Linked DNA regions of Blastopirellula sediminis. The protein of the gene in region 2 interacts with the protein of the main gene of each other region in a pairwise test. Links are inferred from orthologs where the notes say so. Each region holds a gene or a part of one and is shown on either strand. Other genes may lie near its edges.

Evidence for each region.
Region 1: the proteins of LOC68_RS28805 (region 2) and LOC68_RS06445 interact in binary tests that used the Escherichia coli proteins (3 or more experiments, as listed by UniProt). The link is inferred for Blastopirellula sediminis from one-to-one orthologs.
Region 3: the proteins of LOC68_RS28805 (region 2) and LOC68_RS23145 interact in binary tests that used the Escherichia coli proteins (3 or more experiments, as listed by UniProt). The link is inferred for Blastopirellula sediminis from one-to-one orthologs.

The regions. Positions count from the first base shown.
Region 1 is NZ_JAJKFT010000004.1:660,856-667,618, reverse strand. Bases 2,482-5,173 are described here. They hold LOC68_RS06445 (acyl-CoA thioesterase), read right to left. Parts: upstream 4,177-5,173; coding sequence 3,787-4,176; downstream 2,482-3,786. Other genes in these bases: LOC68_RS06435 (ATP-binding cassette domain-containing protein), read left to right, coding at 4,988-5,173; LOC68_RS06440 (acetolactate synthase), read left to right, coding at 4,300-4,794; LOC68_RS06450 (phosphopantothenoylcysteine decarboxylase domain-containing protein), read left to right, coding at 3,153-3,782; LOC68_RS06455 (flavoprotein), read left to right, coding at 2,595-3,140; LOC68_RS06460 (DNA-directed RNA polymerase subunit omega), read left to right, coding at 2,482-2,598. Also shown: tpiA (triose-phosphate isomerase), read left to right, coding at 1-192; preprotein translocase subunit SecG, read left to right, coding at 237-743; YicC/YloC family endoribonuclease, read left to right, coding at 819-1,703; gmk (guanylate kinase), read left to right, coding at 1,745-2,341; more of DNA-directed RNA polymerase subunit omega, read left to right, coding at 2,338-2,481; more of ATP-binding cassette domain-containing protein, read left to right, coding at 5,174-5,758; ABC transporter permease subunit/CPBP intramembrane protease, read left to right, coding at 5,764-6,763.
Region 2 is NZ_JAJKFT010000010.1:2,258,101-2,266,469, reverse strand. The notes cover bases 1,412-5,709. They hold LOC68_RS28805 (preprotein translocase subunit SecA), read right to left. Parts: upstream 5,320-5,709; coding sequence 1,612-5,319; downstream 1,412-1,611. Other genes in these bases: LOC68_RS20825 (3-deoxy-D-manno-octulosonic acid transferase), read right to left, coding at 1,412-1,477. In the rest of the region: alpha/beta hydrolase family protein, read left to right, coding at 1-192; more of 3-deoxy-D-manno-octulosonic acid transferase, read right to left, coding at 167-1,411; MBL fold metallo-hydrolase, read left to right, coding at 5,717-6,484; DUF1559 domain-containing protein, read left to right, coding at 6,753-7,661; hypothetical protein, read left to right, coding at 7,723-8,154; MauE/DoxX family redox-associated membrane protein, read right to left, coding at 8,151-8,369. UniProt on the Escherichia coli protein: Required for protein export, interacts with the SecYEG preprotein conducting channel.
Region 3 is NZ_JAJKFT010000010.1:2,815,068-2,822,038, forward strand. What follows is about bases 2,482-5,381. They hold LOC68_RS23145 (alkaline phosphatase), read right to left. Parts: upstream 4,814-5,381; coding sequence 3,149-4,813; downstream 2,482-3,148. Other genes in these bases: hemE (uroporphyrinogen decarboxylase), read right to left, coding at 2,482-3,035; LOC68_RS23150 (vWA domain-containing protein), read left to right, coding at 5,179-5,381. In the rest of the region: O-antigen ligase family protein, read left to right, coding at 1-169; WecB/TagA/CpsF family glycosyltransferase, read left to right, coding at 166-948; more of hemE, read right to left, coding at 1,107-2,481; more of vWA domain-containing protein, read left to right, coding at 5,382-6,219; hypothetical protein, read left to right, coding at 6,203-6,971.

The DNA of each region.
Region 1 (6,763 bases), on a different replicon or contig from region 2:
GATCTTCGCAAGGTCATCGCCGCCCGATACAATTCGGCCGTCGCCGACAAAGTCCGCATCCAATATGGCGGCAGCGTCAAACCGGACAACGCGTCTGAACTATTGTCGCAGCCGAACATTGACGGCGCCCTCGTCGGCGGCGCGTCGATGAAGGCCGACAGCTTCCTAGGAATCATCGCGGGCGCCAAGTAACGCAAGCCTACGCCCGAAACCTGCAACTACTCACGGATCGATCGATGCAATACTTATTCGGATTTGTGCTGAGTGCTCTCTCGCTCTTCCTGATCCTGCTGATTCTGGTTCAGCGTGGTCGTGGCGGCGGTCTGACCGGCGCCTTGGGCGGAGCCGGCGGCACCAGCGCGTTTGGCGCCAAGGCAGGCGACACCTTCACCAAGGTCACCTCGATCGTGACGTTGATCTGGATCCTGCTCTGCAGCGTAGCGTTGGCGACGCTGCAAACCTCCGGCGACTCGAAGCTGCAAAAGGGTGGCGCGGCGCCGATTACCGGCACGCTTGGCGCCACGCCGGATGCCGAAGGCGAGAAAGCGGAGACGCCCGCCGGACGCTTCAACCCAGGCGCGGCCGAAGTTGAAAACGCGGACGAAATGAAGGCCCTGGATCAACCGGCTACCGACGCGCCGAAGGCGGAAACTCCGGCTGTGGAAGCTCCGAAAACGGATGCCCCTGCTGCTGAAGTTCCGGCCGCCGAAGCTCCGAAGTCGGAAGAAAAGCCGGCCGAGTAAGCTGGCTCTCCATTTTTACGACCGTCGTGCATTGGCCGACGGTCCTCGCCGACCCGCTTTGAAAGCGTCCCGCCCGTGCTGCTTAGTATGACAGGCTTTGGCGAATCGCATGCCCAGCTCAACGGCTTGGCAGTGACCGTGGAAGTCCGCGCGGTAAACAACCGTTACTTCAAGCTGAACATCCGGGGCGCCGAGGGTTACGCTTGCTTCGAGCCGCAAATCGAAGCCCTGGTCCGAAATCACGCCAAGCGTGGCACGATCAACGTCAACTATCGGGTCCATCGCGAAGCGAGCGGCGACGACTTTCGTTTGAACTCGGCGGTGCTGAAAAGCTACTTGCAACAGCTGCGGACCGTTAGCTCGGATCTTGGCATCGCTGAGACGCCCCACTGGGACAGCCTGCTGCAATTGCCCGGGGTGATCGAAGAAAAGAACTCCGAAGCGATCGACGTCGACGCCGATTGGCCGCTGCTAGAGAAAGTGCTGAACGAAGCCCTGACTCGCTTCACGCAGATGCGTCGCGAAGAAGGGAAGGCGATGGCCGCCGACTTGTCGAGCAACTGCCAGGAGATCGCCTCGCAGTTGGCCGAAGTCGAGCAATTGGCGCCGCAGGTAGTTGAAAACTATCGCAGCCGCATTACCGAACGACTCAACAAGCTGCTGGAAGAGTTTGACGTGACGACCGATCCGGCCTCCGTCATTCGCGAAGTGGGCGTTTTCGCCGATCGGACTGACATCTCGGAAGAGATCGTCCGGCTGAAGAGCCACCTCGATCAGTACGCTTCGATCATGGAAAACGAAGATTCGGCAGGACGCAAGCTCGAGTTCCTGACGCAAGAGATGTTTCGTGAGACCAACACGATCGGCTCGAAAGCGAACGATTCGGAAATCGCTCGCCGCGTCGTGGAAATGAAAACTTGCATCGAACGGATTCGCGAGCAGATACAAAACGTCGAATGAGTTCCGCTACGGCTAACCTGACCTTACCGCGACGGCGCGATATGGCTTCCTCTCGAACCGGCAAACTGGTGATCCTTTCCGGCCCGTCGGGGTCTGGAAAGACGACCGTCGTGCGGAAGCTGCTCGGCGTGGCCGAGCCGCGACTCGAGTTGAGCGTGTCGGCGACGACCCGCCCTCCGCGGGCCGGCGAAGTCGACGGCAAGGACTACCACTTCCTGACGACCGAAGAATTCCTGCGGCGCAAAGCGGCCGGAGAGTTCCTCGAGACGTTTGAAGTGTTCGGCAACGGTTACTGGTACGGCACGCTCCGCAGCGAAGTCGAACGACGACTGGCCGATGGGATTTCGGTGTTGCTCGAAATCGACGTCGATGGCGCGATGGAAATCGTCAAGCAGTATCCGTCTGCCGTGACGATCTTCCTCAGCCCTGGCACCGAGGAAGAGTTGGAACGCCGACTCCGCGGTCGCAAGACCGAGTCGGAAGAGACGATTCAACGCCGGTTGGCCACCGCCAAACGCGAGATGGCCGCGATGAACAAATACAAATATCAGATTGTCAACGACGCTGGCGCTGTGAACGAAACCGTTCAGCGACTAGCCGACGTGATTCAAAACGATTCGGGAGACGATGCGCTATGATGGAAGAACTGAAAGAAGAATACATCATCAACAAGGTCGGCGGTCGCTTTAAGCTTTCGACCCTGATCCAAAAGCGACTGGTCGCGCTGAACGCCGGCAGCCGCCCGCTGGTCAACATCGCCAGCGAGAACAAGATGGAAATCGTGCTCGAAGAGATCAAGCAGGACAAGATCCATCTCGACATGTCGAACGAAGTCCGCATCACCGGCGAAGGTGACGGCGGTCAATTCTTCGACGACTTCGGCGGCGATCTATGATCAAACGCCGCGTAGCGATCGGAGTTACCGGAGGCGTCGCCGCTTACAAGACGGCGATGCTGGTCAGCCGGCTCGTGCAGTCGGATGTTGAGGTAACGACCGTTTTGACTTCCGCGGCGACCAAGTTCATCGGCGCGGCGACTTTCGCCGCGCTGACCGGCAAACCGCCGGCTCTCGATGCGTTTGATCCGCACTATCCGCTCGGCCCTCATATCGAAATCGCCAAGTCGGTCGATCTCCTCTGCATCGCGCCCGCTTCGGCCGACTTTCTGGCCAAGACCGCCCAAGGCGCTGCGGACGATCTGCTCAGCACGATCTATCTCGCCTTTACTGGTCCGGTGCTGATGGCGCCGGCCATGAATCGCGAGATGTGGGCTAAGCCATCGGTGCAGCGCAACGTGGCGCAGCTGATTGAAGATGGCGTCGAAATGGTCGGCCCTGGTTCGGGCTGGCTCAGCTGTCGCGATCAAGGCGCCGGACGGATGTCGGAGCCGGATGAAATCCTCGCCGCGATTCAAGCTCGCCTGGCGACTCTTTCCTAAAGCGGGGCGAACGTGGCCCACATTCTGATCACCTCTGGTCCGACGCGACAATACATCGATCCGGTTCGCTACATGACGAACGGCTCCAGCGGTCGCATGGGCGCATCGCTCGCCGCCGCCGCGATCGCCGCTGGTCATGACGTGACGATCATCTCCGGTCCGGTTCAGGTCGACTATCCAATCGAAGCGCGCGTCATCCCGGTCATCACCACCGAAGAGATGCTCGCCGCGTGCGAACTAGAGTTTCCCAGTTGCGACGGCTTGATCGGCGTCGCCGCGCCGTGCGACTATCGCCCCGAACGAGTCGAAGGGCACAAGATCGCCAAGACCGGCCAACCGATCACGCTGCACTTGATCGAAACGCCCGACGTGGTCGCGACGATTGGCGCCAAGAAGAAGCCGCAGCAATGGGTCGTCGGCTTCGCGCTCGAAACGGAAGACGCTCGCTTCCGCGCGCTGGTGAAGCTCGAAAAGAAAAACTGCGACTTGATCGTGCTCAACGGCCCCGAAGCGATGAACGCCGCCGAGAACCAGGTCGAAATCCTCGACCGCGCCGGCACGTCAGTCGCTCTCCTCTCCGGCCCCAAAGAAGAAGTCGCCGCCGGCATCATGCAGGCGATTCAAACCCGGTTGATGAAGTAAGACATTACTCCGGCAAGCAAAGTCGCTTCGGAATCGGTTTCGGCTTCCCATTCCGATCGACGCACGCCAGTAGCGTCCGCCCGGTCGCGATCACCTCGCCGTCCCGCCGGACTTCGTAGCGGTTCTCGATCCGGACACCTTTGGCGCGGACCGTCTCGACCGAAACGCAGAGCAAGTCGTCGAAAACGGCCGGAGCCCGGTATTTGCATTCCGCTTCGGCGACCACCAGAAAGAGCCCCGACTCTTCCATCTCGCGGTAGCTAAAGCCAGCCTCTCGCAGCATTTCGGTCCGAACGACCTCGAAATACGTGATATAGTTCGCGTGATGAACACGCGCTTGGGCGTCCGTTTCCTGGTACCGGACTCGAATGTGCATTTCGTACTTGGTGATCACGACCACTCCGTCGGGCTATCTTTAAGTTGACCGAAGGTCAAGCGTATTCTATAGTTAGGTAAATCGAAAGGCGTCACCCGCCGCTGCGATCGCAGGGGCGATTCTGCTGACGAAAGGATGTCCATGAGCTCTGGCGGCGAATCTGGTACTGATTATTTAACCATGCGCGGGCGAGACTACCCCTCTTTGCGGCAGTTCACCGTGTTTCTCGAAAACCGCGTTGGGCAGCTCCTCGAAATCGTGCGTCGATTCGAAGGCTCGAACGTCCGCATCGTCGCCCTGTCGATCAACGACTCGACCGAGTGTGCGTTCGTCCGCTTCCTGCTCAGCGATCCGGAACAAGGGCGCGAGATTCTCGAACGGGCCGGGCTCGCTTTGATCGAAAGCGATCTGATTGGTCTCGAATTGCCGAGCGGTCCGCAGCCGCTGCTGCAAGTTTGCACGGCGCTCTTGCAAGCGGAAGTGAACATCGTCCAGGCCTATCCGCTGCTCAACACGCCGAACGATCGTCCGGCTGTGGCGCTGATGACCGACAACATTGAAATGGCGATGGAGACGTTGTCCAGGAAAAACTTCCGTATCCTGACTGAGAACGACCTGAAATTCGACAACGATTAATTCGGCTTAATCGCGCCAACCCGCACGACCGAAACGACCGCGGGCAAAGCCGAACTCTCTTCGTCCCATGGCGTCTGGAGGGCCCGTTCGGGCCCTCGCATCATTTAGAATTAACTGCACAATGAGGGATAACGCCGATCCCAGGTTCGCCCATCCGGCAAGCCGCAGACGCTCCCCTTTCGTCTGGTCGTAAATGATTCACGTTCGCGAACTTGTCAAAGCCTACGACGATCTCCGCCGCGGCAAATTTGTGGCGGTCGATCGCGTTAGCTTGTTCGCAATGCCCGGCCAGATCTACGGGCTTCTCGGCCCCAACGGCGCCGGCAAAACGACGGTCCTCCGCATCCTCAGCACCGTCCTGCGTCCCACCAGCGGATCGGTTCAGGTCAACGGCTACGACGTCGTCACCGAACCGGCGATGGTCCGCCGTCAAATCGGCTTCGTCTCGACCAACACCGCCGTTTACGAGCGGATGACCGCGTGGGAAACGGTCGAATACTTCGGCCGTTTGTACGGCCTGGAAGAAGACTTGCTGCAGGATCGAATGCAGACGATCTTTTCGCGGCTGCGGATGAACGAGATGCGCGACGTCCTCGGCTCGAAGATGTCGACCGGCATGAAGCAAAAAGTGTCGATCGCCCGCGCGATCGTACACGATCCGCCGGTACTGGTATTCGACGAACCGACGCTTGGTCTCGACGTCTTCGTCGGCCGCGCTCTGTTGCAAATCATCGCCGAGCTTCGCGAGCAAGGGAAATGCATCATCTTTTCGTCGCACATCATGCGCGAAGTCGAAAAGCTATGCGACCAGGTCGCGATCATGTACAAGGGAAAAATCCTGGCGGAAGGAACGCAAGCCGAACTGCGAGATCGCTACTCGCAGCCTGACCTGGAAGAAATCTTCTTCCACCTCATCGGCGAGCCGGAAGACATGGCTGATCATGCGGGGGCTGAGCAGAGCTAAAACGCATGAGTTGGTCCAACGTCAAACTGATTCTGTTTCGCGAGCTGCGCGATCAAATGCGCGATCGCCGCACCCTCTTCTCGATCGTCATCCTGCCGGTCCTGCTCTATCCGCTGATGGGTTTGCTGGTGATGCAGGTGATGCAGTTCCGCCAGCAGAACCCGGCGCGTCTGCAAATCGTCGGCGCTGCGGAACTTCCCGAGTCGCCCCCGCTATTGGACGGCCAAAACTTCGCGGCCGACTTGATGCAGAAAGACTGGTCGCCGGAGATGTTCGAGATTGAGGTTCTCGAAGCGACCATCGATCCGGAAGTAGTTCGGCAAACCGCCCAAGACGCGATCGAGGATGGTCAGTTCGACGCGCTCGTTTACTTTCCGCATGGATTCGCCGAGCGGGTCAAGCAGTTCCAGGATCACGTGAAAAGCGAGCAGTCGTCGTCGACCGAAGAAGCGGCGGCCGAGTTTCCGCAGCCGCAGATCTTCGTCAACTCGGCCCGCGAAAAGTCGCTGGTCGCCCGTGATCGCTTCTGGACGATCCTGATGCGATGGCGCGATAAGGTCATCGAAAAAAACCTGGCGGCCCACGACGTCCCGCCTGAAGCGACCAACCCGTTTACCGTCGACGAAGTCGATCTGTCGGATGAGCCGGAACGCCGCTCGTTCCTCTGGTCGAAGATCTTCCCGTTCATCGTCGTGGTCTGGGCGCTAACCGGCGCGTTTTATCCGGCGATCGACCTGTGCGCCGGCGAAAAAGAACGTGGCACGCTCGAAACGCTCCTCTCCAGCCCTGCTCTGCGGTCCGAGATCGTCGGCGGCAAACTGCTGGCGATCATGACCTTCAGCATCGCAACGTCCCTACTCAATCTTGCGAGTATGGGTATGACCGCGACGCTGGTGATGGGACAACTCGCCGCGGCAGGCGCTGCCGGAAGACTCAACTTCGGTCCGCCGCCGGTTTGGTCGGTCGGCTGGTTGTTGCTCGCGCTTATTCCGATGGCGGCTCTCT
Region 2 (8,369 bases):
CTCGACTTTGATGACGTGCAGGACTTCGCGCAGACATTGACCGAGCACGACGTTGACGTCAAGTTCGTCGCCGATAATGCGGAAGACGTGACGCTCGAAGGGGGAGTTGCACAGTCTATTCAATGGCTCGGCGAGCGAGCAGGATCTGCGCAGGCGGAACCGGAAACTACGCCGCCATCCGGTGACGAATAAACTCCGGCGCCGGCAAGAAAGGGCGCAGGGCTTCCATCGTTCGTTCGACGGCGCCAATCTGCGACGCGACCACTTGCTGGGCGTTATCGCCCAACAGTTCGCAATACTCCGGCTCGTCTAAGCAGCGACCGACGAACTCAATCAGCGCCGCTTCGTCGGCGACCATCACAGCCGCATCTTCTTCGAGCAGCATCTGCACGATGTCGCGGAAGTTTTTCGTGTTCGGTCCAAAGCTGACCGCGGCGCCATAAGCGGCCGGTTCGATCATGTTCTGACCGCCGCGGCGACCAAAGCTGCCGCCGACAAACGCCACGTCGGCCACGCCCCACCACGCCGCCAATTCGCCGACCGTATCGACCAACAGCACACAGGCAGTCGGATCGACCACGCTATGTTCCAGCGACGATCGTCGCGACCAATTGACGCCCCGTTCGTCGAGCATCGCGGCGACTTCGTCAAACCGCTCGGGATGCCGCGGCACCAAGATCAGTCGCAAATTGGGATGACGCGGCTTGGCCGCCAGAAATGCATTGAGCGCCGCTTCTTCTTCGCCCGCTTGCGTACTGCCGGCGAGAAAGACGATCGCGTCGGCCGGAATCTCGGCCAAGCGTCGCAGGCGCATCGTTTTCAGATTGCGACGATTCGTTTCGGCGCCGTCGAACTTGAGCGAACCGGTAGAGATCACCCGCTTGGCCGGAGCGCCCAAGGCGACAAAACGTTCGGCATAGGTCCAGTCCTGCACCGCGATGCAATCGAGCTTCCGCAGCACCGGTCGGAGCAGCGACGAGACGCGGCGATAGCCTTGATAGCTCTTTTCGCTCAGTCGTCCGTTGACCACCGCGACGTTGACGCCGCGGGCCTTCGAGATCGAAATCAGGTTCGGCCAGATTTCGAGTTCGGCCAGGATCAACGTCTGCGGGCGAATGCGGCGAAGCGCCGTCTTCACCGCCCAGGTGAAATCGAGCGGCGCGTAGCTGACGACGCAATCGTCATAGCGAGCCCGCGCCAATTCGTATCCGCTTTTGGTCGTCGTGGTGACGTAGATATCAACGCTGGGCGATTGGTTGCGGACCGCCTGAATGATGGTTGCTAGCAGATTGACTTCGCCGACGCTGACCGCATGCAGCCAGACGCAGGGACGATCCCCTTTACGAACGGCGACCAGGCCAAAGAACTTTTGCAACAGACCGCCGCGGCGACGTCCGCGCACCAGCGTCGACCAGGCGAAAAACGGCATGGCCGCAGTGAGAGCGCCAAGATAGATGATGTTGAGTAACCAACCCATGGGGAATCCTTTCCCGGGCTCTTATTGCTTTTCAGCGACGCCGCTTCGAGGTGAGCCGATCGAAGGGCGTTTCTCAGGAGGGAACTGAGCGCGGAGCGCCGGCCGGCTCCGCACTCTGTTTATCGGCAGGTATGCTACGTAACTCCGCGGTCTTTGCCCATATGACAATCTTTGTATTTCTTCCCGCTCCCACAGGGACAAGGAGAATTACGTCCAACCCGCTTGCCGGCGTTACGAATCGGTTCGACCACTTCCGGTTCGGTTCCGGTCGAGCCTTCGCTTGATTCGTGCTGACGAGCCATTTCGGCCGCGGCCGAGCCGGCTTCGTCGTGACGAGCTTCGGTTTCGGTCCAGGTCGAGCTGACGAAGTCTTCGTTCAAGCTTTCGATCTTGTAGACCAGGTCGGTGACCCGCTCGCCGATCGACTGCCACATCGTCTCGAATAAACGCATACCTTCGCGTTTGAATTCGACCTTCGAGTCGACCTGAGCGTAACCGGAGAACGCGACGGCGCTCTTCAAGTGGTCCATCGCTAGCAGGTGATCCTTCCAGATCGAATCAATCAGTTCCAGCAAGACGCTCCGTTCCATTCGGGTCATTTCCGGACGATAGCGTTCGTTGACTTCGCGGATCAAACGCTTTTCGAGTTCGGCCCGATCAAGCGACGCGAGTTCATCCGGATCGACGTCTTTCTGGATCGTCGAGCGAATCCAATCGGACAGCGAGTTCAGCTTGCCGTTGCCGCCGCTCACCATCGAGACCGTTTGGCTATCGGAGCCCGATTCGTAGATCGAAGCGACCTTGTCGCGGACCTTCTGCAGCTTTTCGGCCGCTTGCTGGATGTGCCCGCGGCTCTTCTCTTCGAGCAGGCTTTGAATTTCTTCGCGCTGCTTACTCTTGATGTCTTCCAGGTCGATGTTGATCTCAAAGCGTCGCGCGGCCCAATCGACGAGCGCTTCGCGATCCAAACGCGAGCGGCCATCTTTCTTGTCGCTGAACTTGTAGATCCCCGCCAGAACCGGGTATTGCGATTCCTTCTGTTCGTAGGCGTCTTTCGCCTTCTCCAGAATCATGTCCGCGATATCTTTTTTGCTCTTATCGCGGAGGTCTTCGACCGCAACTTGCAAATCGAACTTGTAGCGGACCCAACCGGCCAGGCTCTTGTAGCCGAAGTCGGGATCGAGGAACTTCGCCCCTTCCGACAGGTCGATCTTCTGGATCTGTTCGCGGGCCTTTTCGACCAGCAGCGTATCGACATGATCGCGGCCCACTTTCTTCAGGTCGCGATCGCTGAAGTTGGTCTTCCACATCGAATTGGAGAAGCGGGCCATCGCCTGCCAGTTCCATTCCGACTCTTCTTCTTCGCCCGGCAGGTTTTCGTCAATCGCCGCCATGACGTTCGATTCGGCCTGACGTTCCGCTTCGTCCTTAGCGTGCTCCGACGCGGCATTGATGTCGAGACCGCGATAGTCGCGAGGATCGAGTTCGCACGACAGTTCGACGCCGCCCCAACGGGCGAAGGTTTCGACGCCGTAATCCTTGGCCAGCAGCATGTCGACGAAACGGTCAATCTGCCGCTCGACCATGTCGAGGATCAGCTCTTTGCAGTCGTCGCCGTCCAGAATCCGCTGACGGAAGCCGTAGACGCGCTTGCGCTGCTCGTCCATCACTTCGTCACTTTCGAGCAGATTCTTACGAATGTCGAAGTTGCGTTCTTCGATCTTCTTCTGGGCGCCTTCGACGCGGCGCGTCACCATTCGGCTTTCGATCGCTTCGCCAGGCTTCATCCCGCCGGGCATGTTCATCAGGAAGCCGCGAATCCATTCGCCAAAGAAGATCCGCATCAGGTCGTCTTCCAGCGACAGGAAGAAGCGGCTGCTGCCGGGGTCGCCTTGGCGACCGCAACGACCGCGTAGCTGCAAGTCGATACGTCGCGACTCGTGCCGCTCGGTGCCGATCACATGCAGACCGCCCAACTCGCGGACGACCTTCCCTTCTTCCTTCATCTTTTCGCGCCCTTCGATCTCGGCGATCAGCGCGTCCCACTCTTCGTCCGGCACTTCCAGACGAGTCGGGTATTTGTCTTGCAGTTGCGCCCAAGCGAGCGTTTCGGGGTTACCGCCGAGGATGATGTCGGTACCGCGACCAGCCATGTTGGTGGCGATCGTCACCGATCCGATGCGGCCCGCTTGCGCGACGATGTCGGCTTCGCGGCGGTGCTGCTTGGCGTTGAGGACCTGGTGACGAACGCCGCGGCGTTCGAGTAGGTGCGACAACCGTTCGCTCTTTTCAATCGAGACGGTACCGACCAGAACCGGACGTCCCTTTTTCTGAATGTGGCGAATCTGCGAGCGGGGGAATTCCTGCTTCCCTTTGCTCCCCTTCTCTTCAAAGACGACGACGCTATCGTCTTCACGAAGGATATGGCCCCAGCGTTCGCTGCCGTCTCTCATCTCGAGGACGTCCCACTTGTGGAACCGCTCGATTTCGTCGGCGACCGCTTCGTATTTTTCTTTCTCCGACATGTAGATCACGTCGGGATGGGTGATCCGCTGCATCGTCCGGTTGGTCGGGATCGCGATCACTTCCAACTGGTAGATCTTCCACAATTCGCTCGCTTCGGTCATCGCGGTACCGGTCATACCGCCGATCTTGTCGTACAGCTTGAAGAAGTTCTGCAGCGTGATCGTGGCGAGCGTCTGCGTCTCTTCCTTGATCGGCACCCCTTCCTTCGCTTCGACCGCTTGGTGCAGCCCGTCGCTCCATTGCCGACCATCCATCTTACGGCCGGTATGTTCGTCGACGATGATCACCTTGCGATCTTCGACGACGTAGTTGACGTCGCGAATGTAGAGGAAGTGCGCCTTCAGGGCGTTGTCGATCAGGTGGGGCCACTCCATGTTGCCCGCGGTGTAGAAGCTTTCGACCTTCGCCAGACGTTCCGCTTCGCGCACCCCTTCGTCGGTCAGGTTGGTGCTGCGATCCTTTTCGTTCACTTCAAAGTGAACGTCCTTCTTCAGCGTACGCGCGATGTCGTTGGCGGTTTCGTATTTCTGTTTGTCTTGATTGGCCGGACCTGAGATGATGAGCGGCGTCCGCGCTTCGTCGATCAAGATGTTGTCGACTTCGTCGATGATCGCGAAGTGCAAGCGACCTTGCGATTGCTGCCAATCTTTCGGGAAGCGATCGTCGCCGCGCGCCGCTGGGCGCATATTGTCGCGCAGGTAGTCGAAGCCGAACTCGTTGTTCGTACCGTAGGTGATGTCGCACGAGTACGACTCTTGCCGCTGACGAACCGGCATGTTGCTTTGAATCGTGCCGACCGTCAGGCCGAGACCGCGATAAAGAGGCGCCATCCATTCCATGTCGCGGCGGGCGAGGTAGTCGTTCACCGTAACGACGTGCACCCCTTTCCCTGCCAGCGCGTTCAGATAGGCCGGTAGCGTCGCGACCAGGGTTTTACCTTCCCCGGTCACCATTTCGGCGATCGCCCCCGAAGTCAGCACCATCCCGCCGAGCATCTGCACGTCGTAGTGGCGCATGTTGAGGAAACGCTTCCCACCTTCCCGGCAAACCGCAAACGCCTCGATCATCAGATCGTCGAGCGTTTCGCCGGCGGCAAGACGTTGCTTGAAGAGCCGCGTTTGATCGCGCAGCTCGTCGTCGGTCATCGCTTCGTATTTCGATTCGAGCGCACTAATTGCGTCGACTTTGGATTGCAGTCGTTTCACGTACCGAGCGTTCGACGATCCGAAGATCGACGTGATCAGTCGTTCAAAACCGCCGAGCAGCCCGCCGAAAAACGCGCAAATCTGCTCCCAAATCCGTTCCAAAAGCTCCATCGGTCGCTTTGCTTATGTCGGGTCTAAAAATAGGGAAAGGTTAGAGGTGAAAATGTCCCGAAGAAGACATGAATTGCGCAGGCAAAATGTGCGCAAACCCTTTCCGCTGGGTAGCTTATAAGGATTATATCACCCGGTCAACCGCGCTTCGATCCCGGGCCAACTGGGCTCTTCGCTCAAATCGGGACAATCTTTGCCCCAAGTTGTAGAAGCGCAGGAAGATCGCGACTTCGCGCTTCCTGCGGTTGAAAAGCTCGCGGCTCCCCGAAACAATCATCCAGTCAGCCCTATCTGCAAGCTGCGACTCGACCAAACGCCAGTTTCCTCAACACTTTAGGTCGCCTGACTTTTGAACTCCGCCGTCAAACCTGTAAAAACCCGCGATATTCGCGGAAAATTGATCCTCCTCGGGACAGGGACCTCGGTCGGCGTACCCGCGATCGGCTGCGGCTGCCCGGTTTGCACCAGTAGCGATCCGCATAACAAGCGGATGCGGTGCTCGGTCATTTGGGGTCTGCCGGAAGGAAATCTGCTGATCGACACCCCGCCGGACATGCGGTCGCAGCTGCTGCGGGAAGACATCGGCATCGTCCATGCGGTCGCCTACACCCACGAGCATGCCGACCATTTGTACGGGCTCGACGATTTGCGGCTATTTCAGTTCTACCTGGGGCATTCAGTGCCGCTGTACTGCGAGCCGCAGGTCGAAAAGCGGATCCGCACCGCCTACGACTACGCCTTCTCCAACCTCACGCCGACCCACATCGGCGCCGCGCCAGCGCTAGAATTTCGCGAGATTGGGTTGACCCCGTTTATCACCCAGGGCGCTCTGGTGACCCCGATTCGCCTGAAACATGGCCCGCGGTTCGACGTTCTCGGCTTCCGGATCGGCAATATCGCCTACTGCACCGATACCAACGAAATCCCGGAAGAAAGCTTCCCACTGCTCCAAGGGCTCGACGTCTTGATCCTCGACGCCCTGCGCTTCGATCCTCATCCGACGCACTATTCTTTGGACGAAGCGGTCGCCGTGGCCGAGCGGATCGGCGCCAAGCAGACCTACTTCACCCACATCTCCTGCCGCATGGATCATCAGGAGACGAACGCCAAGCTGCCGCGCAACATGCAGTTGGCCTACGATCGGCAAGAGATTCCACTCTCTTAGCCAGCCACTCCAGTCTTCGCAAACATCCAGCAAGGTATTGCCGAGCTCAATTTCGCTTAATTATTTTTCATTTTTATTGCCACGAACTATTTAGCGCGCAAGTTTCGACGGCTACAATTTCCATAAAGATCGTCTAGTACGGGTCAATCTACCTTTGCCAAGTGCGGCTAAGGTTTGCGCGGGCGGATCTCTCCCCCATTTGGACGATCTCTCATCCATTCATTTGGCGCTATTCTTTTTTCTCATAATTACCTGCGGGAGCACTTCCATGCGCAATTCGCGAGGTTTTACGCTGGTCGAGTTATTGGTCGTCATTGCGATCATCGGCGTTTTGATCGCCCTCCTGCTTCCGGCCGTGCAGCAAGCGCGGGAAGCGGCCCGACGGATGCAGTGCAGCAACAATCTGAAGCAAATGGGATTGGCCTGCCACAACTACATGGACACTTATCCGACCAATCTTCCGCCGGGCGCCTTTTACGTCGCAGCGACCAATACCTGGAACTCGCACGGCCTGGCGGTGGCGATCCTGCCGTTCCTTGAACAGAACTCGCTCTACGACCAATACAACTTTTCGTACTCGCCCGACTCGACGCAGAACGCCAACGTCCGCAAATCGCCGGTCAACGCGTTTTTCTGTCCCAGCTACAACGGTCAAGAGATCAGCACCTCAGCGACCGCGTACTCGGATGGCGCACTCTTCACCTACCAAGGGGTCGGCGGCGTTTATTACAACGACCCAACGAAGGACAGCACGCTAATCTCGGCCGCCCATGGCAGGATTCCGAACAACGGCGTCTTCCGCTTCGACGGCTCTCGTCGCGCCGCCGACATTACCGACGGCATGAGCAATACCTTGATGATCGGCGAGTACACCCATCGCGATCGAACCGGAACCAACAGCGGCTATCCCGGCAACGTTCGCGTCTGGGTCATCGGCGCTCTCAGCAATCAGGCGTATTACGGCGCGAAGGTGATCTATCAAGACACGATCAATTCTCGCCGCGACCGCAATGACGGCGTCGCCTTTAGCCACCTGCCGTTCATCAGTTTGCATCCCGGCGGCGCTAACTTTTTGATGGCCGACGCCAGCGTTCACTTCCTGCCGGAGACGATCGACTTCGACGTCTACCGAGGGTTGGCGACCATCAACGGCGGCGAAACGGCTCAGCTTCCGTAGCGCATCGCCGCGGTTCGCTGGTTTCGCTGACGCGTGGGACGTTTGTTCTTGGAGATTTTCGATGCTGCATTTTGATCGATGGGCCGTCGCCGTTTGTTTCTGCATACTGCTTTTCGGCTGCGGGCGAGGCGCCGGCCTCGATACGGCGCCGACCACCGGCGAAGTCATCTACAACGGCAAACCGCTTCCTTATGGCAGCGTCAGCTTCCGCCCTAAGGCCGGCACTCCCGCAACCGGTGATATCCAACCGGACGGCTCCTTCACCATGTCCACCTATCGCGACGGCGACGGCGCGATCGTCGGCCTGAACGAAGTGCTGGTCAACGTCACCGAAGCCCACGCAGGTACCAGCAAACCGGTCGACCCCGGCATGGAAGCGCCAGTCGCCAAGTCGCTGATCCCGCAGAAGTACACCGCGTTCTCGACCAGCGGAATCACGTTTGAGGTGAAAAAGGGAGAGAAGAATCACCTGGTGATTGAGCTGAAGGACTAGGGGTTGGTTTCGGGATTGCCTGAAGACTCCCGCGCATCCAAGAACTCCTCCAATCCTTCCAGCGTGATCGACGTTCCTTCCCATTCGATGTAGACCAGCTTTGGTTGACGCAACAGCGACTTCAATCCGGCGTCGGTCACCTGCGTATCGGCGAGGCCGATCCCTTTCAGTTTCAGCATGATCGGCAATCGGGCGAGATCTTCATCGGCGATTGG
Region 3 (6,971 bases), 560 kb from region 2 along the record:
TGAAATCACCTACACGCCGATTGACCACTTACTCATCTTCTGCGTCGCTGGGATGGCGATGGGAATCAAGCAACAATTCGACCCGGTTGTCGCCCCAGCGGCAAAAATCTCGCAGGTTGCGAGCCGCCAACAACCGACGCCGATCGTGATGGAAAGAAGAACAACATGAGCCGCCGCGTGAAACTGTTCGGCGTCGAGATCGACGCGTTACGAATGCCGGAAGTCGTGAGCGAAATCTGGCGCCAAATCGATTCGCCCGATTCGACCGCCCAATATGTGGTGACGCCGAACGTCGATCACGCTGTGCTGCTGCAAGAGGATCCTGGCCTGCAGTCCGCCTACGCCGAAGCGCGGTGGGTGTTGGCCGATGGTTGGCCGGTCGTCTGGGCGTCTCGCTTCTTGCGACAACCGCTGCCGGAGCGCGTGGCCGGATCGGACCTGGTGCCGAACCTCTTCGCCTCCGCGAGCGAAGAGAAAAAGCTGTCGGTCTTTTTGCTAGGCGCCGCTCCAGGCGTCGCGCAGCGAGCCGCCGCGCAAATCGAACAGCGCTGGCCAAACGTGACGGTCTGCGGCACCTACAGCCCGCCCCTTGGATTCGAACATGATGAAGCGGAAAACGAGCGGATCATCGAGATGATCAACGCCGCAGCGCCGCAACTTTTGGTCATTGGCCTGGGGGCGCCGAAGCAAGAGCTCTGGATCGCTCGCCATCACAGCAAGCTGAAGATCAAAGCGGCGGTCTGTGCCGGCGCGACGATCGACTTCCTCGCTGGCGAAAAACAACGCGCTCCCCGCTGGATGCAGCAAGGGGGAATCGAATGGCTCCACCGGATGCTGGTCGATCCTCGCCGTCTCGTCCGCCGCTACGTGCGTGACGCGATCGTCTTTCCGACGCTGGTGTGGCGCGAGTGGCTGCATGTCGGCGGTACGCAAGAGCCGCAGTACTAGCCAAGGACACTAGCCCGCAGCGCAAGCAAGGGAATGCGGTTGGACGGCAATAATAAAGCCTCAAAGACGAATGTCGCAAGAGCTTCGACATTCGTCTTTTTCATGCGCACGCATTCCCTCGCTTGCGCTGCGGGCTAGTGGGAAGACGTTGACGCTCTCTACTTCTTCGCACTCATCTCATGCACCATGTCGACCAGCGCGATGGCGTTGTCGACGGGGGTTTGTTGCAGGATGCCGTGGCCGAGGTTGAAGATGTGGCCAGGGCGTCCGGCGGCCTGATCGAGCACTTCTTTCGCGCGGCGGCGGATTTCGAGCGGGTCGGCCAGCAGCGTGACCGGATCGAGGTTTCCTTGCACCGCATAGTTCTCGCCGATCGTGTTCCACGCATCGGCCAGGCCAATTCGCCAATCGACGCCGACGACCGCCGGGCCGGCTTCGGCCAACAGCGGCAACAAGGCCGGGTTACCGGTCGCAAAGTTAATGATCGGCGTCCCCGGCGTAATGCCGGCGATGATCTCTTTCATGTGCGGCAGCAAATAGCGACGGTAGTCGGCCGGCGACAAGCAGCCAGCCCACGAGTCGAAGATCTGCACGCACTGCGCGCCGGCGGCGATCTGAGCGTTGAGGTAAACGGTGATCGCGCGGACCAACCGTTCCATCAGCGCTCGCCACGCGTCGGGGTCGCGATACATCAGCGTCTTGGTGAACAGATAGTTGCGGCTCGCGCCCCCTTCGATCGCATAGCTGGCGAGCGTAAACGGCGCTCCGGCGAAACCGATGACCGGGATATGTTCCGGCATGTCGGCTCGCGTTTGACGAACCGTTTCGATCACATAGTGGAGCGAGTCGGCGCTTTCCAGTTCGAGCACGCGATCAATGTCGGCGCTTTCACGAACCGGGTTGTGAATGACCGGGCCTTCTCCGTGGGCGTATTCCAGGTCGAGACCCATCGGCTCGAGAATCGGCAGCAGGTCGGAGAAGATGATCGCCGCGTCGACGCCCAGCTTCTTCACCGCGGTGCACATCACTTCGCTGCAGAGCTGCGGATTCTTGCAGAGCTCCAGGAAGGTGGTCTTGGCTCGCACTTCGCGATACTCAGCCATGTAGCGTCCCGCTTGACGCATCAGCCAAACCGGCGTGACGTCGGTCGGCTCGCGACGGCAGGCTTTCATGAACGGGCTGTCGTACCATTTGGCGGTGCGGGGATCGGCCTGGGGCGTGCTGGAGGACAAGACGGCTCTCACTTGTTTTTTGCGAACGAGAATAGCGTGGGACTGTTCGGCCGCCGCAGCGACCAGCGGTCCCATTTTGGGATGGATCGGCTCCACGTCGACCGGCAGGCCGAACTCGCGGAGACGTTCGCTCATCGTCGGTCCAACCGAGGCGATGACGATGCTGCGCAGCGCCGCGAGCAATTCGTCTTTGCGGCGCTGTTGTTCGGCCAGCTTCAGCAGATGGTTCAGCTGATTGGCCGAAGTGAACATGGCGACGTCGATGTCGCCGCGAATGATTCGTTCCAGGTTCTTGGCGAGCGGCTGCGTGTCGAGCGGCAAGTCCCAGTCGTAGACGTGCAGCTGAACCACTTCGGCGCCGCGGGCTTCCAGACCGGCGATCAAGCTGGGATTCACGACGCCATATTCCTGCAAGCCGATCTTGAGATTGGCGATCGGGAACTGGGCGTCGAGCGTTTGCAGCAGTTCGCGCCATGTGTTCGGTTCGGGAACGCGAATCGTCGGCGTCAGCCCTTCCGCTTTCATCGCCGCCATCGGTTTGGGGCCGCGGACGATCGTGGGGATGTCGGAGAGAGCGTTCAGAAACTGCTGGCGATCGACGTGACGTTCGATCGCTTTCATCAGGTGCTGAAAGCCGACGCCGGTCATGAAGATGACGGCGTCGATCTGGCCGGTGATGACATGGTTGGCGAAGTCGATCGCGTCCCGGTTCTCGTCGAGCGGAACTTCACGCATCGAGGGGCTGACGAAGGCCTGGCCGCCGAACTTTTCGATCAGCGATCCCATCTCTTCGCCCCGTCGACTTTCAAACGACGCGACGCGAAGCTGCTCGAAACTGCTTTTTCCCGATGCCATCAATTCGATTCCCCGGTCGAACACGGAAACACTGACGCCCGTAAGCGTTCAATTGTACGGGCAACCGGGCGTTTCGTCGTTGGGGGGACCCCAGGGGAAGTTTGGGCGGGATTCTAGCGGTTTTCGGGGCGGATCAGCAGTTCTGGCTTGTCCAGGAACATGTAGTGCCCGTGGTCGGCGGTCACGATCAGAACCGACTCGTTCCAGTTGCTGTTCGCTTCGACCCAATCGGTGATCGCTTTCACCGCAGCGTCGCCGCTGTTGACGGCGCCGATCGACGCGTCGATGTTGTTGGAGTGGTTGGCCCAGTCGACGTCCCCTGATTCGACCAACAGCCAGAAGCCCTTGTCGTTTTTCGAGAGAACTTCGATCGCCGCTTTGGTCATGTCGACCAGCGTCGGGTTTTCCTTCAGGTCGGCTTCGTCATACGCGATCGCCTTCTTGGCGACGCCGATCGCCGGATGGAAATCCCCTTCGGCCGAACGGAACGGCAAGTGACCGGCGCCGTCTCCCGAGCCGCCGACGCCGAAGTAGCCGAGGAGTCGCTCGCCCGACTTCGCCGCTTTGGCGGCTGCGGCGTCGAGAACCTGTTTGCCATCTTCGCCGGGGGTGCGAGTCGCGACGATATACTTGCCTCCGTTGTCGATATTCGCCTTCTTCAGATCTTCGTCGGCCAGGTACTTGTTGCCGCTCTCGTAGTTTTTGCCTTGGCCTTTGTCGTTGGGCGCGTTGACGCCGTATCCGGCGCCGATCACGACGTCCAAGCCGCGAAGCGGATCTTTCGGGTTGCTCGACGAGGGCAAACCGAGCATGTCGCGCGAGATGTCTTGGTAGTCGTTGCGGGTCACGTTGTAGGCGTACGACGAAGCAGGGGTCGCGTGGCTGATCGGCACGCTGGTGACCGCGCCGGCCAGGTAACCTTGTTCTTGGGCCAGGTGGGCGATCGTCTTCGGGCGTTCGCCATGCGGGCCGACGCCGATCGCGGCGTTGTACGTTTTAATGCCTCCCATCATGCTCGTCGCGCTGCTGGCCGAGTCGGTATAGGAGTGCTTCACGCCATCCTTGGTGCTCGACTTGCCGATCAGATAGAGGATGTCGGTCGGCTGTTCCCAGGGACCCGATCCGGCTTGCGTGACGTCGTAACCGCCAAAGAGTCCGCCGCCGGCGCTCTTGACGATTTGTTTGTTGACGTCGAAATCGGCGTCATCGCAAAACGGGCTGGTCACCATCAAACCGAACTGCGTGGTGCCGCCAGCGGCGTATTCCTGGAAGTGCGTTCCTTTCCCACGACCTTCGGTGTAGGGAATCTTTTGCGTGTTCCAGATCGCCGCGGCTTGGGTCGTTTGCCAGTCCATGCCGTCGAAGACGACCAGAAAGATGTTTTTCTTGCCTGCGTCGAGCGCCGCCTTTTGCAGATCAAAGATGTTGGTTTGATCCATGTAGTCGGCGTTGGGGTTTACGGTCGCTTCGGTCGGCTTGCCGAAGATGCCGCGGAGCTTGTTTTCGCTACGGTAGACGCTGTTTTCGCCGGTATAGCTGTTCAGATCGATGCCGGCCGGTTGTCCTTTGGTTCCAAAGGTATAGACCGGAATCAGGCGATTCGAGTGGCTCGTCCACGAACTGTACTTCTGCGCATCGGGACCCCAGTGAGCCGCATCCGAGTGGTTAGTAGTAATGCCTTGCTCTTGAAGCTGATGGATGTAGTCGCCGCCGAAAGCGGTCGAGACAATCACGCCGAGCAGAAACGAAAGCAATACGGCAAAGAACTTGCGGTCCAAAGCGACACCTAAAGGAATGAAAGTGGAGGGCTAAGGCTGGAGGGCAAACCGAAAATTATAGTTGGGAAGACTTTTCCGAAAATGACTCTACCGGACGTCTCTTGTCGTAAAAGTGAAGAAATCTAGTTCATTTTGCGAAGAAATGCGTTGTTGTCCCCCGAAAATATCGAGGTTTGCGGCTCGCCGTTAACGCGAAAAGGCGCCCCAAAATGATCTACTTAAAAAACCGTAGAAACTTTGCCGCGCATCTGCCAGATCGTTGACCGATATCCAGCAGGCCCCTACCATAAGGTCGTAAACAGTCAACGACTTGCGTCGACTCCTCCTTTCGCTGTTGCGCGGCATCTTTTCCCCTTCTGCCCCCTATGCAGCTTACCTGCTTTTATTGCGGCAACGTCCTGCGAGCCACCGCCGACCAGTTGGGCGGCGAGGTCGTTTGTCCTCATTGTCATAAGGTGGTACGGCTTCCCGAAGCTGAAGCTCTCGCCTCGGACCAGCCGCACCACGAAGGCTCTCTATTTCACTCCTGGCTGAACGACGGGATTTCCGGATTCATTTCGTTCATTATTCATGCCGGGTTGTTGATCCTTTTCGCCTCGGTCACGTGCAACTTCCAATCGTCCACAACCGGCGACGGGGTCGACGTGATGATCGGCGACATGCCGGAAGTGAGCCTGGACGATTCCGGCGGCGATTCGCTAGATACCGTTGCGGCGGCAAGTGAAGTCTCCGAAACGGTCGAAGTCGACGAACTCTTAAATGAAGTCGCTCCACCAAGCGCCGAGCCGACCGATATCGGCGAACTGATCGATACCGCAGCGCTGACGCCGAGCGGCGCGATGGGTGGCGGGATTGGCTCGTTAGCGACGATCGGCGGTGGAGGTAGCGGCGTCGGCGCCGGCGCTTCGTTCATGGGACTGCGAGCCGCAGGCCGCCGTTTCTGTATCATTGCCGACTGTTCCGGTTCGATGTCCGGCCCCAAGCTCGACTACGTGAAAGAAGAGATTCTGGAAACGGTCTCCAGCTTGCCGCGGGACGCCCAGTTCCAGGTCGTCTTTTTCCAATCGCAGGCGGTTCCTTTTCCGCAAACCGGTTGGCGTCACCCCAAACGTGATTTCAATGCGTTATCGGAATGGCTGAAAACGGTTGGACCGGCCGGCGGAACCAATCCGCTGCCGGCGTTTGAGATCGCACTGAAGTACTCTCCGCGGCCAGACGCGATCTTCTTCATGACCGACGGTCTGTTTGAAGACAATGTTGTGGGGGAAGTGAAACGACTCAACGATATGGGTGACGGCAAAGTTAAAGTTCATGCGATTTCCTTCATGGATCGCAGCGCCGAGCCGCTGATGCGCCAAATCGCCGCCGAGTCTGGAGGGGAGTATCGCCATGTGCAGGCGTTCTAGTCCGACCTTACTCCTTGCGATCTCGGCAGCGCTGTTCGCCATCTTGTGGTCGGCGACGCCGGCGTGGGCAGATCGGCTGATCCTGCGCAACCTCGAAATCCTCAACAACATCAACGTGGTCTCCCTGGACGAAGACGGGGTCAACGTCGAAGGGCAGGGGATCATCGGTTGGGATCAGATCGAACGAGGGACCGTCGGCAACAAGCAGGCCGAGTTCGACAAGCTGCTGAAGGACCTGGGCGGACCGTTGTTCCGTCTTCGTCAACGGCTCAGCGTCGGCGACTACAGCGGTTTATCCGAACAAGCCGAGGCGTTATTTTCCACGTACGCCAAGCGAGAAAGCGAAACCGCCTATCTCGTCTGCCAGGCGACGATGTGGAGCCGACAAGCGCTCGGCCGTCCTGCTGCGGCGCTGGAAGCCTATTTCCGCTGTCTGCGTATGCTCCGCAGCAAAGCGGGTTTGGCCTCGACCTTGCCCGGCGGCCGGAAGTTGAGCTTCGATACGGCGACCGGTTTGTCCCCTGAGTTGGAACCGATCTTCTTCGACTCGGCCGAAGCCCAAGCCGCATTACCGGCCGTGAAGGCGGCCGCGCAAGATTTGCAGCCTCCCTTGCCGCAGGCGGCGTTCGTCTACGTCGGTTCGTTGGCGATCTCGGCCGGCGACATGCCGCTGGCCGAAAAGTCGTTTGAAAACCTGCGTGCCGACAATCCTTTGGTCGCCGACTGGCGCGTGATCGCGCCGGCCATGGAGG